Regions from separate parts of the Paenarthrobacter sp. NEAU-H11 genome, predicted to be linked through region 3. Evidence: riboswitches for the same ligand, from Rfam matches in the RefSeq annotation. Region 3 holds a riboswitch; each other region holds the start of a gene.

Region 1 (6,522 bases), on a different contig from region 3:
GGTACCAGGCGCCTTCATTCTGCAGGGTGCGGTCGATGAACGCCGCGGCGGCCGCCACACAGTCGGTCCCGCCGTTCATCGGCCACGTCCCGCGGCTGCGTGCCGGATGCAGAACGGTGTCCACGGCCTGGCCTCCAGCCTTCCCTCCGCGATAGGTTCTCCACAAACCGCACAGATGCCGTACGTGCCGGCAGCGATCCGGGCCAGGGCGGCCTCCACCTGGTCAAGGCCGGCGGTGCTTTGCTGCAGCAGGGCAGCTGCCTGGGACAGCTCGAAGGCAATGGTGGAACCCTCGGGATCGTGTTCGTCGTCGACGTTCGAATCCTGGCGCGCAGAGTTTGCCGAGGCAATGTCGGCGCGGAGCGCCGGGAGCAGTGCCACCTTCCGCTTCCGCTCCTCCTCGAGGAGGACGCGGAATCTTTCGAAATCAGGCATGGGAAAAGCCTAGCGCGGTGTCAGTACCAATTCCTGGCCACGGAGTGGTTCCAGGCCGAGCAGGGGGAACCGTACCGCTCGCGGATATAGCCAAGGCCCCACTCGATCTGTGTCCGGTAATTGGTCAGCCAATCGCTGCCGGCGCTGGAATACTTGCCCGGCGGCAGCGCCTGCGGGATGCCGTAGGCACCGGAGTACGGGTTGGTGGCCGTTGTCAGCCAGTTCGATTCCTTGGTCCAAAGCCGGGCAAGGCAGAGGAACTGGTCCGATCCCCAGCCATAGGCCCCCAGCCTGCCCGAGGCGTAGCTTTTGGCACCGGCAGGATCGTTGACCGCACCCGCAGGAGCAGAGGGAATTACGACGGCGGGCGGGCTGGGCGGCGCGGCAGGCGCCGGAGCGGGGACAGGCGGAGCAGGATCCGCCGGCGCAGGGTTGCCGGCCGGAGGATTTTCAGGTGCCGGATCGGCAGGAGCCGGACGCACGGGGGCGGGAGCAGCAGATGGCTGCGCCTTTGCCGCCGCGGCGGCTGCGGCAGCCCGTCGTCGTGCCTCTTCTCCGGCCGCGGCCCTTTTCGCCTCCTGCGCTGCTTCATAAGCGGCCAGAGCCGCCTGTCCACGCCGGAATTCACCCTCAACCGCCGCCGTCGTGCCCTTCAGGGACGCCAACTGCTCGGTCAGCTCCCGGTTGCGCTGCTGTTCTTCCGTAAGCTGGCGTGCCATGGCTTCCTGGGCCGATCGGGCCGCCGCAAGCTTTTCCGCCGCCTCGCCGGACAGCCGTTCACGCTCGGCCCGGGCGGCTTTCTCCTGATCGGCCAGTGAAGCCGTGACTTTCCCCGCGGCGGCTGCCTTGTCCACAAGGCCCGCCGTTTTGCCGCCCACCAGATGCACCACGTTGAGCCCGTGGACATTGTTGTTCCCGATCGCATCAAGGGCCACGAAGAACCCCATGTTCGTACCGCCCGTTTTGTAGGACTGGGCGGCCAGGGCTCCGATGTCCTTCCTGTGGCGGATGAGTTCGGCTTTGGCGGTCCCGGCCTGTTCCGCCAGCGACTCCACTCGGGCAGTGGATGCTGCCAACGCGGCATCAGCCGCTGCAGACTCAGCGGCTGACGCCACCGCCGCGTTGCCCAAGGCCTCCGACTGCGCCTGCAGCCCGTCCAACAGGCCTGCGATCATACCGATCTCTTTTTCCGTGCCGGCCTCGGTCAGCTTGGCCCGCTCCACGTCCTCCCACGAGGGGTAGCCACCAGGCGGAACGCCCTCGGCCGCGCCGGCCGGAGTCAGCCAAACGCTGCCGGCGAGGGCGGCGGCCAGCAGTATTCCGGGCAGGCGGTGCCGGGCATTTAGAACGGAACGGGACATAGTTCGGAAGCTTACCGGCTTCAACCTTCACTTCAAGGATGAGGGGCCTGCATCGTTATACAGCAGAGACAAGCCATCGACTTTCCACGGTGAAAGCCTGAGCGTGCGCGCAGTGCCCGCGACCCAGAGTCGATTCGTTTGCATAAACCGAGAGGAGAACCTCGCATGTTACCCAAACGTGACAATCGGCGCCGGGGCGGGTTATGGTCTTAAGGTGTCCCTCCCAGACGGGACATTCCCCTCAGCTTGCCGAGCCCTGCCGCTGAACCGGGAACCATCGCTATCCAGCTGGCAGGGACGGGGGAACCAAGTTTCCACGGCCTCTCAAGAGGCCTTGGGGTTAAGTCGCTGGCACCTCCGTTCCTTTCGGAGTTGCTCCCGGCCGGGTATCTCCAGCCCGAACCCGACAGCTCACCCCGCAGGCATGGGAGAGGCGATCAACTGTGTCAAAAATTTCCACCACCGCCCGTCACCGCGCAACTCCGGCCCGCTCCATCATCCTGGAAGGACTGGCTGTTTCGGCCAAGTCCCAAGCCAGGACCCTGGGCCGTCCGGCGCTCGCCGTCGCAGCCGCATCCGGCATTGCCTTCGGCGTCGGAGCCCCGGCGCACGCCGGTGTGACAGGTCCGGACACCACTGAGACCACTAACATCCAGGCCTCCGCCGCCCCGGCAGCAGCAGTTGCAGCCCCCGCCGCCGCGGCCGGAACCGTCCATACGGTTGTATCCGGCGACACGCTGGGCGCCATCTCGTCCGCCTACGGCGTTGCCCTGAGCGATGTCCTGGCAGCCAACGGGCTTTCAATCTCCGCGGTTATCTACCCCGGCGACCAGATCCAGATCCCGGGTGCAGGCTACGCCCCGGCAGCTCCGGCCGCCGCACCCGCCCCGGCACCCGTCCAGACCGCCGCTGCCACGGCACCGGCGAACACGGGGATGAACCTGTCCTATGCCTCTGCCAGCACCGGCACGGGCACCGGAGCAGCAATTCTCGCCTCGGCTTACAGCCAGGTGGGCGTCGGCCAGGACTGCACCGCGATGGTGGAGAACGCCCTGCGTTCCGTTGGCCTGAGCGTCGGCGACCTGGCTCCCACCCAGTTCTTCCAGTACGGCACTGTTGTGGGTTCCCCCGCTCCCGGTGACCTCGTGATCACGGCCGGCCACGTGGGCGTTTACGCCGGCGACGGCCAGGTTGTCAGCGGCGGCGTGAACGGTTACAGCACCGAAGTCCACTCCATCAGCTGGCTGAGCGGCGCTTCCTTCGTCCGCGTAGCGTAACCAACGGCGACGGGGCAGTCCGCTCGCAGCGGGGCAGGCCCATCCAGCAGACAGGGGCGGCAGCCGGATTTACCGGCTGCCGCCCCTGTTCCGTCTCACGTTCCCTGCCTCATTGCGCCGCGGGTCTTCCACGCTTTCCCTGGTCCCGCAAAGGGCTAGGTGCCGCAGAAGGTCCGGTATTTGCCGAAGTCCTCCGGCGGTCCTTCCGTGTAGCGTTCCAGCCCCGGACGCTCCTGGAACGGGGACCGGACAACCTCAAGGAGGCGGTTAAACGGGTCAAGATCGCCCTCGGTGGCAGCGGCCAGTGCTTCCTCCACCAGGTGGTTCCTGGGGATGTACGCGGGGTTCACGCTGTCCATGAGTTCGGCGTCGGGCTTCAGCGCGGCCCAGCGTCCGGCCCAGGCATCGAAAGTCCCCAGGTCCAGCACCATGCCGCGGGCAGGCCTGGAGTTGCCCCGGGCGGCCTGTCCAAGGTTCCGGAAGAATTGCGTGTAGTCAACGGGTCCGTCCTTCAGCAGGCCGATCACGCCATCCACAAGGTCCGAGGCTTCGTCACGTTCCGGGCCTGCCGCAGGGCCGGCAGGCACGCCGAGCTTGGCCTTCATGCCCTCGAACCAGGCATCACTGTACCGGCCGCGGAACGTGCCTAGGGCCTCCACCGCGGGGCCGACAGCCTGTTCCTGGTCTTCGTTGAAGAGCGGCAGCATGGCCTCAGCGAGCCGGGCCAGGTTCCACTCGGCTACCACGGGCTGGTTCGCGTAGGCATAGCGGCCGCCTACATCGATGGAGCTATACACGGCGGCGGGATCAAACGCGTCCATGAATGCGCAGGGCCCGTAGTCGATGGTTTCCCCGGAGATGGTCATGTTGTCCGTGTTCATGACCCCGTGCACGAAGCCCACCAGCATCCACTTGGCCACGAGCTCCGCCTGGGCGGCGACCACTGCTTCAAACAGCGCCAGGTAGGGCTGTTCGGACCGGGCTGCAGCCGGATAGTGCCTGCTGATGGCGTGGTCCGCCAGCCGGCGCAGCAGGTCCATGTTCTCCGTGGCCCGGGCGTATTGGAAGCTGCCCACGCGGAGGTGGCTGCTGGCCACACGGGCCAGGACGGCGCCCGGCAGCATCGTGTCCCGGCGCACCGGCCGCCCGGTGGCTACGACGGCCAGGGCCCGCGTGGTGGGAATGTTCAGGGCGTGCATGGCCTCGCTCACAAGGTACTCCCGCAGCATCGGGCCGATGACGGCCCGGCCGTCGCCCGCGCGGGCGAAAGGTGTACGGCCGGAACCCTTCAGGTGCACATCCCGCAAGCGCCCGCCGTCGGCAACTATTTCGCCCAGCAGCAGCGCGCGGCCGTCGCCGAGCAGCGGTGAGTAGCCACCGAACTGGTGCCCGGCGTACGCCTGGGCTACGGGGGTCGCACCCGGGGGGAGGTAGTTGCCCAGCAGGAGGCGCACGCCTTCCGGCGTCCGCAGGTAGTCGGGTGCCAGCCCCAGCTCGGTCGCCAGCGCGTCGTTAAGGACCAAGAGTTCAGGCTCCGGCGCTTCCTCCGCCTGCCACGGAACGGCCAGCTCCGCCAGTTCACGGGCAAAGCGGCCCTCGAAGACGACAGTTGATTCTGCTGCAGCAGTCATGGGTTAACCCTATCGCCGTCGCTTGTCCGGCCGTTGATGAGCTCATCGGTGACCTCCCCGGCTCGAGGAATGGCATGGCCTGGCAGAGCGGTCCGTTCAGGTGCAGTGGACCGTTCCGGTGCCGTGACGCCATGCCCCGGCCAGCGGCGCCGCCGGGGCATGGGGACGCGTTGCAGGTCCTGCGCGGCGATGACGTCAGTATCCGCCGCACGGGCCCTGGCCTGGACCGCGAGCGGCGCGGCGTCCTCGCCGTACCGTGAGGAGAAGTGCGTCAGCACGAGGGTTCGGGCGGCTGCCCCCGCTGCCAGTTCCCCTGCCTGCCCGGCGGTGAGGTGACGGTACTGGCGCGCCAGCCCGCCGTCGTCATCGCTGAAGGTGGACTCCGCAACGAGGAGGTCGACGCCGTCGGCCAGCTCCTCGGCGCCCTCGCAGGGCGCCGTGTCCATTACGAAAGCGAAGCGCTGGCCGGGCCGCGGAATGCTGACATCATCGAGGCGGACGCCCGCAAGGCTGCCTTCATGCTGCAGGCGCCCGATCGCGGGGCCCGATATTCCTGCCGCGGCAAGGCGTTCAGGCAGCAGCGTGCGGCCGTCCGGTTCCACCAGCCGGTAGCCGTAGGTCTCAATGCGGTGCTTCAGCGGCCGGACGTCAAGGCCTTCGGCCACCGTCCCGCTTCCGCCGTGGGGGCGAAGCCTGAGGTCGATTCCCGGTGAACTGACAGACACGAGGGCGCGCACCACGTCTTCCCCGGATAACGGGTAGTGAAGATGGATAGGGTGCGCCACCCCGTCCAGGGCCATCCGCGACAACACCCCCGGCAGGCCAAAACAATGGTCTCCGTGGACGTGGGTGAGGCAAATGCGGGTTATCTGGCTCGTCGGGATCCCCGCGTGGATCATTTGGCGCTGCGTTCCCTCGCCCGGGTCAAAGAGGAAACCTTCCCCGTCCCACCGGAGCAGGTAGCCATTGTGGTTCCTGGTCCGGGTGGGGACCTGGGAGGCCGTACCGAGGATGGTGAGGTCGCGCATGGCGGTGGGTGCCAAAAAGCAGGCTCCGGAGGAGTCCGGGACCTGCTTTTGTGGTTGCCGGGTCGGCTTAGCGCCGCCGGAGCATTCCCATGATTTTGCCGGTCACGCCACCGGTCCGGGCTCCTGCGGGGCCCGTCGTGCCGGGTGCCCGGCCCGTGGCATTCAGTCCGGTCCGGCGCGTTGTTCCGGGGGTCCCGGTCCTGCCGGAGAATCGTCCAGCGGCATTCCTGATCATGCTTCCCAAGTTCATGTGAAACTCCTTCAGTGTTGATCCTGCCAACCGATATTCATCAGCCTGCTTATGATTTTAGCGTAGTTTGGCTGCAACTAGGGGAAGCAGCAGAAGTTCCCCCTGCATTTGGCTCGATCAGCGCAGGAGCCCCGATCCGTTCTGCTGGCTGGCCGACGTCCGGTAAGGGACACCATTGCCGAACAGTTCACCGGAAGCGTCCAGGTCCGTTCCGACGGCTCACGGCCTGAGCCGGCGGACGAAGGGCGCCTTGCCCAACGGTGTCCGCTCCAGCTGGTCCACCACGGACACAGAGACCGGGGTTCCCGCGGCGCCGGCTGCTGCGAGGGCTTCGGCCACCGAAGCCTGGATGCCTGCTGTTGTGTTTCCCGCCGTCAGTCCTGCAACGAGGACCCGCAGTCCCGTGCGTTCCTGGACCACCTGCCAGCCGGCGGCGGCTGGCAGGTCCAGGACGTGGTGGAACACGATGGGGTGGACGCTGACAAGGCCTGCCCTGCCTGGCAGCTCAAGCACGTCCTCCAACCTGCCTTCGATATCCTC
Region 2 (6,522 bases), on a different contig from region 3:
CTTCCAGGAGCTCATCGCGGCCCACGGTGCGGGTTCCGTTCTCCACAAGGTAGTTCAGGAGCTCGAACTCCTTGAACGTCAGGTTGAGGGACTCGCCGTCCAGGTGGACTTCGCGGCGGGCGAGGTCGATCAGGACACCGGACGGGCGCGGCTCCTGGGCCTGCGCGGGACGCGCGGCGTCAGTGCGCGGGCGGGCGTTGACGGTGGGGTCACCGAACGTGGAACGGACGACGTCGAGCGCGGAACCGGGAGTGCCTGCGGGGGCCACGGCGACGGCTGCGTAGCTTTCGGCCCCGGACACCAGGGACTGGGCGTAGGCGCGGATTTCCTGGGCCAGCTTGGCGATGGAGGTCCCGGCGGCCGCCGCGGTTTCCTCGTCGATGCCCATGTAGAGCACGAATCCGCGGGCGACGTTGTCATTGGCGACAGGCCGGACAGCAGCCGGACCGGCCACTACGGGAGTGGGGGCCGTCATCGGTGCCGCCTCGGCAGGCTGGACGGCACGGAGCTGCCCGTAGGAATTGGGGTTATAGCCCTGGGGCGCGTAGCCCTGGGCGGGAAAGTTGCTTCCGGAAGCAGAGGGAGCAAGGGCAGGGCGGGGGCCGAAGCCGGGGCGGAGGCCGGTCTGCTGGCCCGCCTTGGCGGCGTTACGGACAGAGATGTGGACGTATCCGGATGCAACTGACATAAGTGCTTACCTCAATGTGAATGGCCGTCATCACGGCCCGAATGCTGGGTTTCCCCACATTGCGAACTGGGGAGGGGCGCCCGACGCTGGGCTGGGGGCGAATGCCTAAGAACTTCGGAGGGTGGGAAGGTCAGGCGTGCATTCGACAACAGCGCATGTCGGCAGCAGCGGATGTGCTGGGCCAATATTCTGCGTCTGCAGGTGCTGTTGAGTTCTTGTTCACATTGGAAGTGTGCAGCGTAACAATGCCAACTTGCAAGTAACAATGGACGCGATCGTCCGCATAATGAGACGAACTGGGCTAATGTGCCGCAAATCACGATTCTGGCGGAGCCATAAAAATAACGCTTGTTATCCCTTGGAGGCGTCCGATTCCGCCCCTAGGCAGAATTTTGTTCGACAGCATGGTGCTTCCGGTCGAAAATATTCAAGACTGGGACTGATAGGGAAATCCCACTCACCGCCTTGTTGGCGTGTCCAGCCGCCCGCGTTTTCGGACAAGAAATTTTCCCGGAAAACTGCCGCGCGACGGCAATCCCGCAGCAGCGGCCACGCAGGAGCACCGCATTTCCGGCATCCAGCTCGCTAGGCTGGGATTCACAGCTTGGTCACAGGAATGCCATAGCCGGGCTTAAACCAATAATCGGAAAGTTGTCCCATGGCCACGTCGCACTCCATGACAAACAACCTCCCCAAACTCACCCATCCGGACGGCTCCCCCATCAGGGCCCTCGTCGTGGATGACGAACCCAGCCTCTCTGAACTCATGAGCATGGGGCTGCGCATGGCGGGCTGGTCCGTGGCAGTAGCTGCCGACGGCCCGGAAGCGGTGAAGCTGGCCAAGGACTTCCGCCCCGACGTCCTGGTCCTGGATGTCATGATTCCAGGGTTCGACGGCGTCGAGGTCCTGAACAGGATCCGCGCTTTCGCACCCGAGGTTCCCGCGCTTTTCCTGACCGCCAAAGACGCGGTCCAGGACAGGATCGTGGGCCTCGCTGCCGGCGGCGACGACTATGTGACCAAACCCTTCAGCATGGAGGAAGTCCTGCTGCGGCTGCACCGGCTGGTCCAGCGCTCCGGAGTTGCCGCCATGGACACTGCGGAACTGGTAGTGGGAGACCTTGTGCTCAACGTCGACACCCGGGAGGTGACCCGCGCGGGCGAGGAGCTCCAGCTGACGGCCACCCAGTTCGAGCTGCTGCGCTACCTCATGGAGAACCCAAAGCGCGTCATCAGCAAGGCCCAGATCCTGGACCGGGTGTGGAACTACGACTTCGGCGGGCAGGCAAACATCGTGGAACTCTACATCTCCTACCTGCGCAAGAAAGTGGACGCCGTGCACCCGCCCATGATCCACACCGTGCGGGGCGCCGGGTACGTCATCAAGCCGGCGGAGTAGGCGCGCCATGACCTCCGTGCACACCGCGGAGCCGCAGCCCCGGCGCTGGCTCAAACCCGCCACCTGGCACTTGCGCACACGCCTTATCCTGCTGGCCATGGCGCTGTTGATCGCCATCTGCGGTGCGGTGGGCGTAGCCAGCTACGCCTCGATGGACTCCTTCCTCACCCGCCAGCTGGACGAGCAGCTGAGCCAGGCCGCAGCCCGCTCCAACGATCCCGGCCGGCCTCCCTCCGGCGGCTTCAACGGCAGGGACCCCCTGGATTCCCGCGGACAAAGCGTGGGAACACTGAACGCCCGCATCCTCAACGGCCAGGTCAACAGCGCCGGCTTCCTGGCCCCGGACACTACGCGCTCTGCGCTGTCCTCCGAGGACAAGCAGGTCCTGCTCGCACTGGCCACCGATGCCCGGCCCGTTGACCGCACGCTCTCAAACGGTGACTACCGGCTGATTGCGGTCAAGACCAGTTTCGGTGACGTCCTGGTCACAGGGCTCCCCCTGGCCGCCAAGGAGAGCACGCTGACGTCCCTGGTGTGGACCTTCGTGTTCGTCTCGCTGGGCGGGTTGCTCCTGATCGGGCTGGTGGGCACGGTCCTGATCCGCCGCACCATGAAGCCCCTTGAACAGCTCTCCGAGGTGGCCACCCGGGTTTCGCAGCTGCCCCTGGACGCCGGCGAGGTGGCACTTGCCGTTCGCGTCCCGCCGTCGAACTCCAACCCTGGAACTGAGGTGGGCAGCGTGGGGCACGCGCTGAACCTCATGCTGGACAACGTTGCGAATGCGCTGCAGGCGCGGCAGAAGAGCGAGACCAAGGTCCGGCAGTTCGTGGCTGACGCCTCCCATGAGCTGCGCACGCCGCTGACCGCCATCCGCGGCTACACCGAACTGATGAGAATGACGGAAAACTTCACTCCGGACGGGGAGAAGTCGCTGGCACGGGTGCAAAGCCAGTCGGAACGGATGACCGCTTTGGTGGAGGATCTCCTACTGCTCGCGCGGCTCGACGAGGGCCAGCCGCTGAAGCTTGCCGAGGTGGACCTGACCCAGCTGGTGGTGGAAGGCGTCAGCGATGAGAAGGTCATGGCGCCAGGGCACACCTGGCGGCTGGAGCTCCCCGACGAGCCGGTGGTGGTGAACGGGGATCCGTCCCAGCTGCGGCAGGTGCTGATGAACCTGCTCTCCAACGCCCGCAAGCACACCCCTCCGGGAACCACGGTGGTAACGGGGGTGGAGAAAACGCCGGAGGGCGCCGCAGTGGTGACCGTAACGGACGACGGCGGCGGCATACCGCCGGAGTTCGTGGACCAGGTCTTCGCCCGGTTTGCCCGCGCAGACGCGGCACGTGCGGGGACCAGCGCGCCCGGCGCGTCCGCCGCTGAAGGAACCAGCGGTTTGGGCTTGTCCATCGTCGAGTCCATTGTTGAGGCCCACGGCGGACGGGTAACGGTGACGTCGCAACCCGGCCGCACGCAGTTCGCCCTGCGGCTACCCCTCATGCGGGGAATGGCACAAGGCGGCGCGCCGTCATCGTGACCTCCGTTACCAAAATGTGACTTATGCGCTGAACTCCTGTACCGTCGAATGGGTGCGGTCCCCGTTCGGGCCGCATATCCCGGGTTGACGCCAAGCTCTGCCACTTCCCGGATTCCTCTTGAACAACGGCAGAGGCGGGGGACCCACCGTCCCGGGCACTGACTGCCCTTGGGGTTAAGCCTGCACGTGTTTTTTCCGTGCGGCCGGATGCCCTCATCCGAACCCGACAGCTAACTCCGCAGGTGTGAGAGGCGATCTATTATGTCCAAGTTCCTTGTAAAACCACGCCCGAATTCAGGCACGGATGCACGCTCCACGCGTGCAGCAGGCAAATTCCCCTCCGTCGGCCGGCGCGCCGGACTGCTGGCAGCATCCTGCGCCCTCCTTGTTGGAGTTGGCGCTGCGGGCCAGGCCACCGACACGGGTGCCCGCGTGGCAGCCACCGGGGCGCAGGCTTCGGAGTCCCATTCCAAGCTGAGCATGGAGCAGAGCGAAATCCGGGCCAACCCTGCGCCTGAGCCCGCAGCCGAGCAGATCAACGTTGTCCCGCAGGCAGCCGAACCTGCTCCCGTTGCCGAGCCCGCACCGGCTCCGGCGCCGGAACCCGCTCCGGCCCCGGCACCCGAGCCCGCACCCGTCGTCGCGGTTAATGATCCCGCAGGCGCCCAGGCGTACGCCGCAGGCCAGCTGGCTTCCTATGGCTGGGCTCCGGACCAGATGCAGTGCCTGCAGACCCTCTGGACCAAGGAATCGGACTGGACCACCACGGCCACCAACCCGAGCAGCGGCGCCTACGGCATCGTCCAGTCCCTGCCGGCTGAGAAGATGGCCAGCGCCGGAGCCGACTACCTCACCAACTACCGCACGCAGATTAACTGGGGCCTGAACTACATCCAGGAGCGCTACCAGTCGCCGTGTGGTGCACTGAACTTCCACTTGTCGAACAACTGGTACTAGGCGGGATGCAGTAACCTACTTCTGCTGCTCCCCCGCGTCCCGGCCGGGGATGTACTGGACGGCCCACCGGTTCCCGTCCGGATCAGCGAAGTACACAAAATGGCCCCAGTCCTGTACGTCCACTTCGCTCACGTCCACCCCGTTGCCCTTCAGGTGCTCGTAGGCAGCCTGGATGTCGCTGACCACGAGCTGGAGGTTGGAGCCGGTACCCGGAGGCGCGTCCGTGAGCCCTTCCCCGATGCAGATGGAGCAGGCTGAGCCGGGAGGGGTCAGCTGGACAAAGCGGATGGATTCCGTGGGCCGCTGATCGAAATCGGCATTGAACCCCACCTTGTTGACGTAGAAATCCTTGGCCCGGTCCACGTCGGACACAGGGACAAACACCAGTTCCAGTTTCCAGTCCATCCGCACAGGCTAGCCCTGCGGCCGGGAACAGGAAAGGCCTGGCTTTAGCCTGCGATGTCCTTAGCCTGCGATGCCGTACAGCCGGTCGCCTGCGTCGCCGAGGCCGGGAACGATGTAGGACTTCTCGTTGAGCCTTTCGTCGATGGAGGCCAGCACGATGGTGACGTTGGCGCCGGAGAGTTCTTCCTCCAGCTTCGCCAGTCCCTCCGGAGCGGCAAGCAGGCAGATGCAGGTGACATCAGAGGCGCCGCGCTTGAACAGGAACTTGATGGCTTCGCGCAGCGTCCCGCCGGTGGCCAGCATGGGGTCCAGAACGAAGATCTGCCGGTCGGTAAGGTCCTCAGGCAGGCGCTCGGCGTACGTGATGATGTCCAGGGTTTCCTCGTCACGGGCCATGCCGAGGAAGCCCACTTCAGCTGTGGGGACGAGCTTGGTCATGCCCTCGAGCATTCCAAGGCCCGCGCGCAGGATGGGCACCACCAGCGGGGTGGGCTTGGTGAACGCCGTGCCCACGGTGGTGCTGACGGGCGTTTCGATGGTGACGGGCTCGGTGCGGACCTCGCGCGTTGCCTCGTAGGCGAGGAGCGTCACCAGCTCCTCCGTCAGCTGCCGGAAGACCGGGGACGGAGTGTTTTTGTCGCGGAGGACAGTGAGCTTATGGGCGACCAGCGGGTGGTCCACAACGAGAGTGCGCATTGGTCAAAACTATCACCCGGCCGCCGGCCCCCTCCCCGGCCGTTCGCCGCTGGCCTCCGGCTCCCCGGTGTGGTCCTCGCGGAGGACGGGGTGTTCAAACGTGGGCGCAGGGCCCGCGTGCTCGCGGCGGCGTATCAGGTGGAACAGCCGGTGGGCGAGGATCACCATGGACACCCACGCAAGGCCAAGGAACCAGCCGGCCATCACATCGGTCAACCAATGGTGTCCCAGGAAAACCCTGCTCAGGCCCATGGCGATGATGAAGATGGCTCCGGCCGTTATCGCGGCGATCCTAGCCCACAGGATTTGGAACTGGAGGCACATCAGATAGACCAGGACGCCTATCACCACTGTTGTGTTCAGCGTGTGTCCGCTGGGGAAGGACGGTGTGGTTTCATAGGGGGGCACCGCCTCCGAATGGTCCGGGCGGGTCCTGCCGACCAGTCGCTTGCCGAGGGTGGTTGCAGTTGTGGAAACGAGGGCAGCGCCGCCCACCAGGACGATGGGCCGCCACGTCCTGCTCAGTAATGTCAGCCACGCGGTGAGGATGCTGGCGAGAATGGGCATGCCGATCCCCCCGCCCACGTTGGTAAAGCCGGTGGCGAAGGCGTCCACCTCGGGATTCCGCAGCGACTGGGAGTATTCCAGCGCGGGAATATCCAGGCTGGCCAGCCCCTCCTCGTCCACTACATTCGCGTATACCTCCGCACCGAGCAGGGCCAAGGTGACCACCAGTGTTCCGCCGATGATCAGGGTCAGCCACAAGGCGGCATAGGGCTTGATCCACTTGTCCATGCGGTCTCGGACGGTGCTCACTGTGCCTCCCGGCGTCTGGGGCGTCAC
Region 3 (6,522 bases):
CTCCGCCCAGCTGTAGATGCGTCCGGCAGAATCTGCAGTCCGCGCCGAAGCGAAGTCAAGCCCGCCGTTCGCGTTCAGCCACTGCACCTGGGCGTCCAGGGTCACCAGGGTGGACAGCGACGGCGTGTTGTAGGTCTGGTTCAGGCGGGAGTTGTCAATGGCCGTCTGGAGGTCCAGGAAGTCCGGGATCCAGCGGCTGGTGGACTTGATCCGGGCCGCGCGCTCCAGTGCAGCCGGCGAGAACAGGCCAAGCCACAGCCCGCCGTCGGAGGCAAAGTTTTTCTGCGGGGCGAAGTAGTAGACGTCGCTCTCCGCCACGTCGACGTCCAGGCCGCCGGCTGCCGACGTCGCGTCAATAAGGACCAGTGAGCCCTCATCCGCGCCTGCCACGCGCTTCACGGGGGCGGACACGCCAGTGGACGTCTCGTTCTGCGGCCAGGCATAGGCATCAACGCCCGCCTCAGCCTGCGCAGCAGGGCGGGTTCCCGGCTCGGATTTGACGATGGAGGAGGCATCCAGGAAAGGAGCCTTGTTGGTGGCTGCCGCGAATTTCGAGCCGAATTCACCGAATGAGAGGTGCTGCGCTTTCTTCTCCACCAGGCCGAAGCTGGCGACGTCCCAGAACGCCGTGGAACCGCCCACGCCCAGCACCACCTCATAGCCTTCCGGGGCACGGAAGAACTGGCTCAGGCCTTCGCGTACGGACCCCACCAGGTTCTTGACCGGTGCCTGCCGGTGGGACGTTCCCAGGATGGTCTTCGATGCGGCGGACAAGGCATCGATCTGCTCCTGCCGGACTTTGGAGGGACCGGCGCCGAACCGCCCGTCCTTGGGCAGGAGGTCGGCGGGAATAGTGATGCTGGTTTCGCTCACAGGTGCTCCAATTTCGGCGTGGACGGGGTGTTGGTCCGGACGGATGTGGGTGCCAGGCAGTCGCGGCGACTGTGACTCGGGCCCTCCCTCATTCTGCCTGAACAGCTGTTTCAGCGGGAACCGGGGCCGTCATAGTCCAGACATTGAGACAGGGCCCCTGCCCGCGCCGTCAACTATTCGGACAAACTCAAAATAGGCTAAGCTTTCCAACGGACCACGCTGCATGTGAAGGCGGTACGGTGGGACAACGCAAGGTACTGCGCTCGAGGAGCTGAGCTGGATGACGGATCTGATCGACACTACGGAGATGTACCTTCGGACCATCTTGGAGCTTGAGGAAGAAAACATCGTTGCCCTCCGGGCCCGGATCGCGGAGCGGCTGCGCCACTCCGGGCCCACTGTGTCGCAGACCATCGGCAGGATGGAACGGGACGGCCTGGTGGTTGTCTCCGGAGATCGGCACCTTGAACTCACGGAGGTGGGCCGGAAGCGCGCCACCGAAGTCATGCGGAAGCACAGGTTGGCGGAGCGGCTCCTGGCCGATGTCATCGGGCTGGACTGGGCCTACGTCCATGACGAAGCCTGCCGCTGGGAGCACGTCATGAGCGAACGGGTGGAACGGCGCATTTACGAAATGCTGAACCATCCCACTGAGTCCCCGTATGGCAATCCCATCCCGGGATTGGCGGCCCTCGGGGGCGAGGCGCAGGCCGCTGCGGACGCGGCGGTCAGCCTGCTTGAGGCCATGAAGACCTACGGCCCGACGTCTGAGGTGACAGTCAGCCGCCTGGCAGAGCCGATCCAGGTGGAACCCGAGTTGTTGGTCCAGCTTGATGAAGGCGGAATCCGGCCCGGTGCCTCGGTCTCGCTGGAGCGGGTGGGGGAGTACATTTCGGTCCGCGTCCCGGGCATCGAAGGGGCCCTGGAGCTGCCGCCGGAAGTCGCGGCGCACGTCTTCGTGGCCGTACGCTAGGGACCGCTGGAGGCCTCCCGGCTACCCCAACGGGTGCCGGTTACGCAAAGATAACGGAATTGTTACTTTGGGACTTTTGCCCCTATAGTTAAACCCAAGCGTTGATACTAAAGCGTTACCTGATCTGGAGCCGAGCTCTGCCAGCGGATCAGGTGCACGAGTCATTACTGGCAGAGGCGGGGGAACCACAAACGGCAGCCGGGGGACTGCCTTGGGGTGAAGTCCGTCAGCAGCAAGCCTCTTCCAGTGAAGGATCCTCCGTGGATACCTCTGTGCCGAAGCTTGCTTACGGCGGACCGGGTCTTTGAACTCTCTGACCCGAATCCGACAGCTAACTTCGCAGGCTTTCCAGAGAGGAACCCTTCTTGTCCATGCAGACCCCCAGGGGACGCCGCCGCGCAGCGGTGCCCGCTTCGACGCCGCGGGTTGTTGAAGTCATCACCACGGAACGCCCCCGCGATCCCCACCGTGATGCGCGCCGCCGTCGTGGTCCCTTCCGCCAAGTCACCGAGTTCGCTGCTGCGAGCGGAATCGGCCAGAAGGCCGGAATCGCACTCGCAGCCACAGGCCTGGTGCTGACCGTGACGGTGCCGGCCACCAGCCCCGTGATGGCCACCGACGCTCCCGGTGTTACTCCGATGGCAGCCTCAGCCGTCACGCCGCAGCCGCAGATCTCAGCCGAGGCCGGTGCCCAGATCGATTTCAGCCGTTCCGCCGTGGTCACCCAGGCGGATCCGGACGGCAAGCTCAAGCAGCTTCTCAGTGCCCAGTCCGCCGGCTCGGTGTCACGTGCTGCCTCGGCAGGAAGCCTCGGCGCTCCACTGGCCACGCTGACCACAGCGTCCCCCTTCGGCTACCGCGTCAGCCCGATCACCGGTGGCTCAGGCGACTTCCACCGCGGCCAGGACTATGTGGCCCAGTGCGGTACGTCGGTCTTCGCTGCCGCCACCGGTACCGTGACCTTCGTGGGCTGGCACCAGTTCGGCGGCGGAAACCGCGTTGTGGTGGACCACGGCAACGGCCTGGAAACCACGTACAACCACCTCTCCTCCTTCAGCGTGAGGGAGGGGCAGACCGTCTCGCGCGGGGACGTAATTGCCCTTAGCGGGACCACGGGCGCCTCCACGGGCTGCCACCTCCACTTCGAGGTGCAGGTCAACGGCGAAGTGGTCGATCCGACTGGCTGGCTGTAGTCAAGTGACGGTGAACTATCAGATGATCGTGACTTGCCGTGACCTGAATGTGACATTCACTCAAAACTGCTGTACCGTCTAACTCGCGTCAACTTTTCCGAAGTTGACGCTCTTGTGCGGATTGCCTAACTCTGCCACCGCTCAAGGTCCGTTCGCATTTCATCGTCTGGCAGGGGCGGGGGAACCAATTTTGGTCTTGGCTTTGGCTAAGACCTTGGGGTTAAGTCGCAAAACTTCCTTGGAAGCAGCGCGGCCGGGTGACTCCCATCCGAATCCGACAGCTCACCTCGCAGGCATTGGGAGAGGCTACCTTCGTGTCTTCACGCAATAATTCTGCGCGCCACCGTGCGCAAACGGTTCGTACCAACCCCTTGGACACTATGTCCAAGGCTGTTAGTGCCAATGCCGGGACAGTAGGTCGCCAGGCTGCCGTTATCGCCGCAGCTTCCGGTCTTATCCTCAGCATGGGCCTGCCCGCCAACGCAGCGGACACCACCGCTGGTGTTTCCGCTTCCACCGAGTCCGGCTCCGCGCAGGCTGCCCTGGCAGTCACCGCAGCCCCCACGGCCACCGTGTCGTTCGAGCGGCCCGTGGTCAAGACCACTGCCGCCCCGAAGCCGGAGCGGGTGCGCCCACAGTCCACCGCCACGGAAACGGGCGCAGCGTCGAGTTCGGAGTCTGCAGCGGACAAGCTGGCCAAGACTGTCTCTTCCGCTTCCACCTCAGGCATTGCTGCCATCGCCTACACGGGCATTGGCAGCCCCTACGTCTGGGGCGGCACCAGCCCGGTCACCGGATGGGACTGCTCCGGCTTCACCCAGTGGGTTTACGCCCAGGCCGGCATCAGCATCCCCCGCGTCAACGCCTGGACTGCCATGACCCCCACCTCCACCCCGCAGCCCGGCGACCTGGTCATGCAGAACGGCGGAGCGCACGTCGGCATCTACGTCGGCAACGGCATGATGGTCAGCGCGCTCAACCCCTCCCAGGGCACGCTGCTCCACGCCGTAGCCGCCACCGGCACCTCTTCGTTCTTCACCATCAGCAAATAGTTCTTGGACCCTCGGGTCCAAGAACTATTTCTTTGCTCCACCACGCTTTCCGCTAACACCACATCCCCGTTCGGGGCGTGCCGGCGTACCCCCAAGATGCCGGCGCGTCCACATCCCTTGGTGCCCACAACGGCCTGAGGAAAACGAAAGAGAGAACTGATGACTACTCGTGCTACCGCACGGCATCGCGCCGAGGTCACCAAAACCAGCTCAATCGCCATCATCGCCAAGGCTGTCGGCGAGAACGCCGGCGGCGTAGGCCGCCAGGCCGCTGTCATCGCCGCCGCTTCCGGCCTGGTACTGACCAGCGGCATCGCGGCGAACGCTGCCGACTCCAACGTCCAGCGCGACTCCGCTCCGGCTTCCACCCTGGAAGTTGAATCCGCCGTCGAAGCCCCCATCTCCGCGGCCTCCACGATCAACATCACCTTCGAAAAGCCCGCCGTCACCACCACGCCGGCCCCGGTTATCGAAGAACCCGCACCTGTCGAGGTCCAGGAGGCCGAGCCGGCCCCCGTCGCCCAGCCTGCTGCTCCCAAGGTCACCGCCAAGGTTTCCACGGCCTCGGCCCCTGCCGCCGCTCCCACTGCTTCCGCCAGCGGCAAGGGTGCAGCCATCCTGTCGGCTGCATACGCCCAGCTGGGTGTTATGCAGGACTGCACCATGCTGGTCACGAACTCCCTGGCAGCAGTGGGGATCAACTTCCACGACTGGCCTGCAGGCTACCTCTCCCTGGGTCGCACCGTCAGCGCTGCCGAGGCGCAGCCCGGCGACCTGATCTACTACGCTGACGGCGGTGCCGGCATGGCACACATCGCTGTCTACGCAGGCAACGGCCAGGCCGTCCACGGTGGCTACAACGGAAACCAGACGGTGGTCTTCAGCGCCAACGTCGGCTCCGGCCCCGTGTTCATCCGAGTGAACTGACCCGCCAGTTCCGGCGGTCCAGCCAGGACTCAAAAGAACCCTTGCCCTCACGGCAAGGGTTCTTTCCTTTTAACTGCGGGTTAACTGCCGGCTGCTCCAGCCGTTCAGTATGCGCCGCCTGACTGGATCGACACGACCGTTCAGGGAAAGGGCGATTAGCCGATCGCGCGCTTCTATGTTTACTCTTGTGGTGTCGATCCATAGCCCGGACATGCCGAGGGCAGCCGGCCCTCGTGCCCCTGGACGGGTGCGGCCGTGAAGAGGTACGTGCATGCGCACTCTCGTTCTGAATGCTGGGTATGAGCCCCTGGCGGTGATCACTTTCCGCCGGGCGCTGGTGCTTGTGCTCACGGGCAAGGCCAGCGTGGTTGCCGAAGGCGATGATCCCGTGGTGGGACCGCAGGAAATCCTGGGCCGTCCCTCGGTGATTCTCCTGAACCGTTACATCCGGCCGAGGTACAACCAGGCCACTGCTGTCAGCCGCCGCGGAGTGCTCAGGCGCGACGGCCACAGATGCGCGTACTGCGGTAAAGCGGCCCACACCATCGACCACGTCCACCCCAAGTCCCGGGGCGGCGAGGACTCCTGGGAGAACCTGGTGGCGGCCTGCCTGCGCTGCAACAACGTCAAGGGCGACCATACGCCGGCGGAAATGGGCTGGAAACTGCGTTTCGTCCCGGAGCCACCGCATGGAACCATCTGGCAGATCAAGGAACTTGAGAAGCCCACTCCAGCCTGGGATCCGTTCCTTCTGCCGGAGCGGGCCGCCTGACCGGAACCTTCGGCACGCCCGCAGCGCCGCCGATGGCTAGGCTGGGGGCATGGAACAGAAGCGGCTGGACTTCAATGCAGTGATCCTGGCCGGCGGCCGGTCTTCCCGGTTGGGCGGGGTGCCGAAACAGGGCTTGGTTTTCCATCATGACACCCTCCTCCAGCGCGCCCTGGCCGCTGCAGCGGATGCTGCGCGGACGGCGGTGGTGGGCCCGGACGCCGGACATTCTGTCCCCGGGGTGCTTTTCTGCCGGGAAGAGCCGGAGTTCGCGGGGCCGGCAGCTGCCATCTCCGCCGGACTTGACGCCTTGGCCCGGGACGGACACGAGGCGGAGTTCACTTTGGTGCTGGCGTGTGACATGCCGCTGGTCCGGGACGCAGTGGAGGCACTGGTGGCGGCCATGGTTTCGACGAACGCAGACGGCGCCATGGCACGCGCGGAAGACGGCCGGCTCCAGCCTCTGGCCGGTTTTTACCGCACGGCTGCGTTAAAAACCTCGGCGGCACAGCTCTCGTCCCGTGGCGCCCTTATTAACGGCTCCGTGCGCTCCCTCCTTGCTAGTCTGGAGGTGCAGCCTGTCACCGTCCCTGCAGGTTCCACGGCAGACGTGGACACCTGGGATGATGCCGCCGCACTAGGGATTGCCGCCGGCAACCAGGACAAAGGCCAGGACCGGCGCAGCCGCAGTTAAATAGGGAGGCACGTTCGTGAAAAGCCAGGATGAAACGCTGG

The links. Region 3 has a riboswitch for cyclic di-AMP ahead of ACQ3DC_RS09360 (C40 family peptidase). Riboswitches for the same ligand answer to the same signal wherever they lie in the genome.
Region 1: it holds a riboswitch for cyclic di-AMP, as region 3 does, so the genes downstream of both, ACQ3DC_RS11660 (LysM peptidoglycan-binding domain-containing protein) here and ACQ3DC_RS09360 (C40 family peptidase) in region 3, are expected to answer to the same signal.
Region 2: it holds a riboswitch for cyclic di-AMP, as region 3 does, so the genes downstream of both, ACQ3DC_RS18010 (hypothetical protein) here and ACQ3DC_RS09360 (C40 family peptidase) in region 3, are expected to answer to the same signal.

The regions. Positions count from the first base shown of each region.
Region 1 is NZ_JBNZGA010000008.1:40,141-46,662, forward strand. Features, by position in the region: gene ACQ3DC_RS11645 (DNA alkylation repair protein) at 1-79, opposite strand, end outside; gene ACQ3DC_RS11650 (TraR/DksA family transcriptional regulator) at 76-435, opposite strand; gene ACQ3DC_RS11655 (lytic transglycosylase domain-containing protein) at 456-1,796, opposite strand; cyclic di-AMP (ydaO/yuaA leader) riboswitch at 2,065-2,236, shown strand; gene ACQ3DC_RS11660 (LysM peptidoglycan-binding domain-containing protein) at 2,240-3,073, shown strand; gene ACQ3DC_RS11665 (protein adenylyltransferase SelO) at 3,229-4,704, opposite strand; gene ACQ3DC_RS11670 (ribonuclease Z) at 4,701-5,732, opposite strand; gene ACQ3DC_RS11675 (hypothetical protein) at 5,800-5,982, opposite strand; gene ACQ3DC_RS11680 (phenylacetate--CoA ligase family protein) at 6,202-6,522, opposite strand, start outside.
Region 2 is NZ_JBNZGA010000017.1:79,073-85,594, forward strand. Features, by position in the region: gene ACQ3DC_RS17995 (winged helix-turn-helix domain-containing protein) at 1-688, opposite strand, end outside; gene ACQ3DC_RS18000 (response regulator transcription factor) at 1,347-2,087, shown strand; gene ACQ3DC_RS18005 (HAMP domain-containing sensor histidine kinase) at 2,095-3,621, shown strand; cyclic di-AMP (ydaO/yuaA leader) riboswitch at 3,717-3,877, shown strand; gene ACQ3DC_RS18010 (hypothetical protein) at 3,883-4,578, shown strand; gene ACQ3DC_RS18015 (glyoxalase superfamily protein) at 4,594-4,983, opposite strand; gene upp (uracil phosphoribosyltransferase) at 5,044-5,679, opposite strand; gene ACQ3DC_RS18025 (phosphatase PAP2 family protein) at 5,692-6,474, opposite strand.
Region 3 is NZ_JBNZGA010000006.1:26,217-32,738, forward strand. Features, by position in the region: gene serC (phosphoserine transaminase) at 1-873, opposite strand, end outside; gene ACQ3DC_RS09350 (metal-dependent transcriptional regulator) at 1,154-1,846, shown strand; cyclic di-AMP (ydaO/yuaA leader) riboswitch at 1,990-2,207, shown strand; gene ACQ3DC_RS09355 (M23 family metallopeptidase) at 2,218-3,039, shown strand; cyclic di-AMP (ydaO/yuaA leader) riboswitch at 3,168-3,349, shown strand; gene ACQ3DC_RS09360 (C40 family peptidase) at 3,420-4,091, shown strand; gene ACQ3DC_RS09365 (NlpC/P60 family protein) at 4,251-5,018, shown strand; gene ACQ3DC_RS09370 (HNH endonuclease) at 5,290-5,790, shown strand; gene mobA (molybdenum cofactor guanylyltransferase) at 5,840-6,481, shown strand; gene ACQ3DC_RS09380 (DUF6457 domain-containing protein) at 6,498-6,522, shown strand, end outside.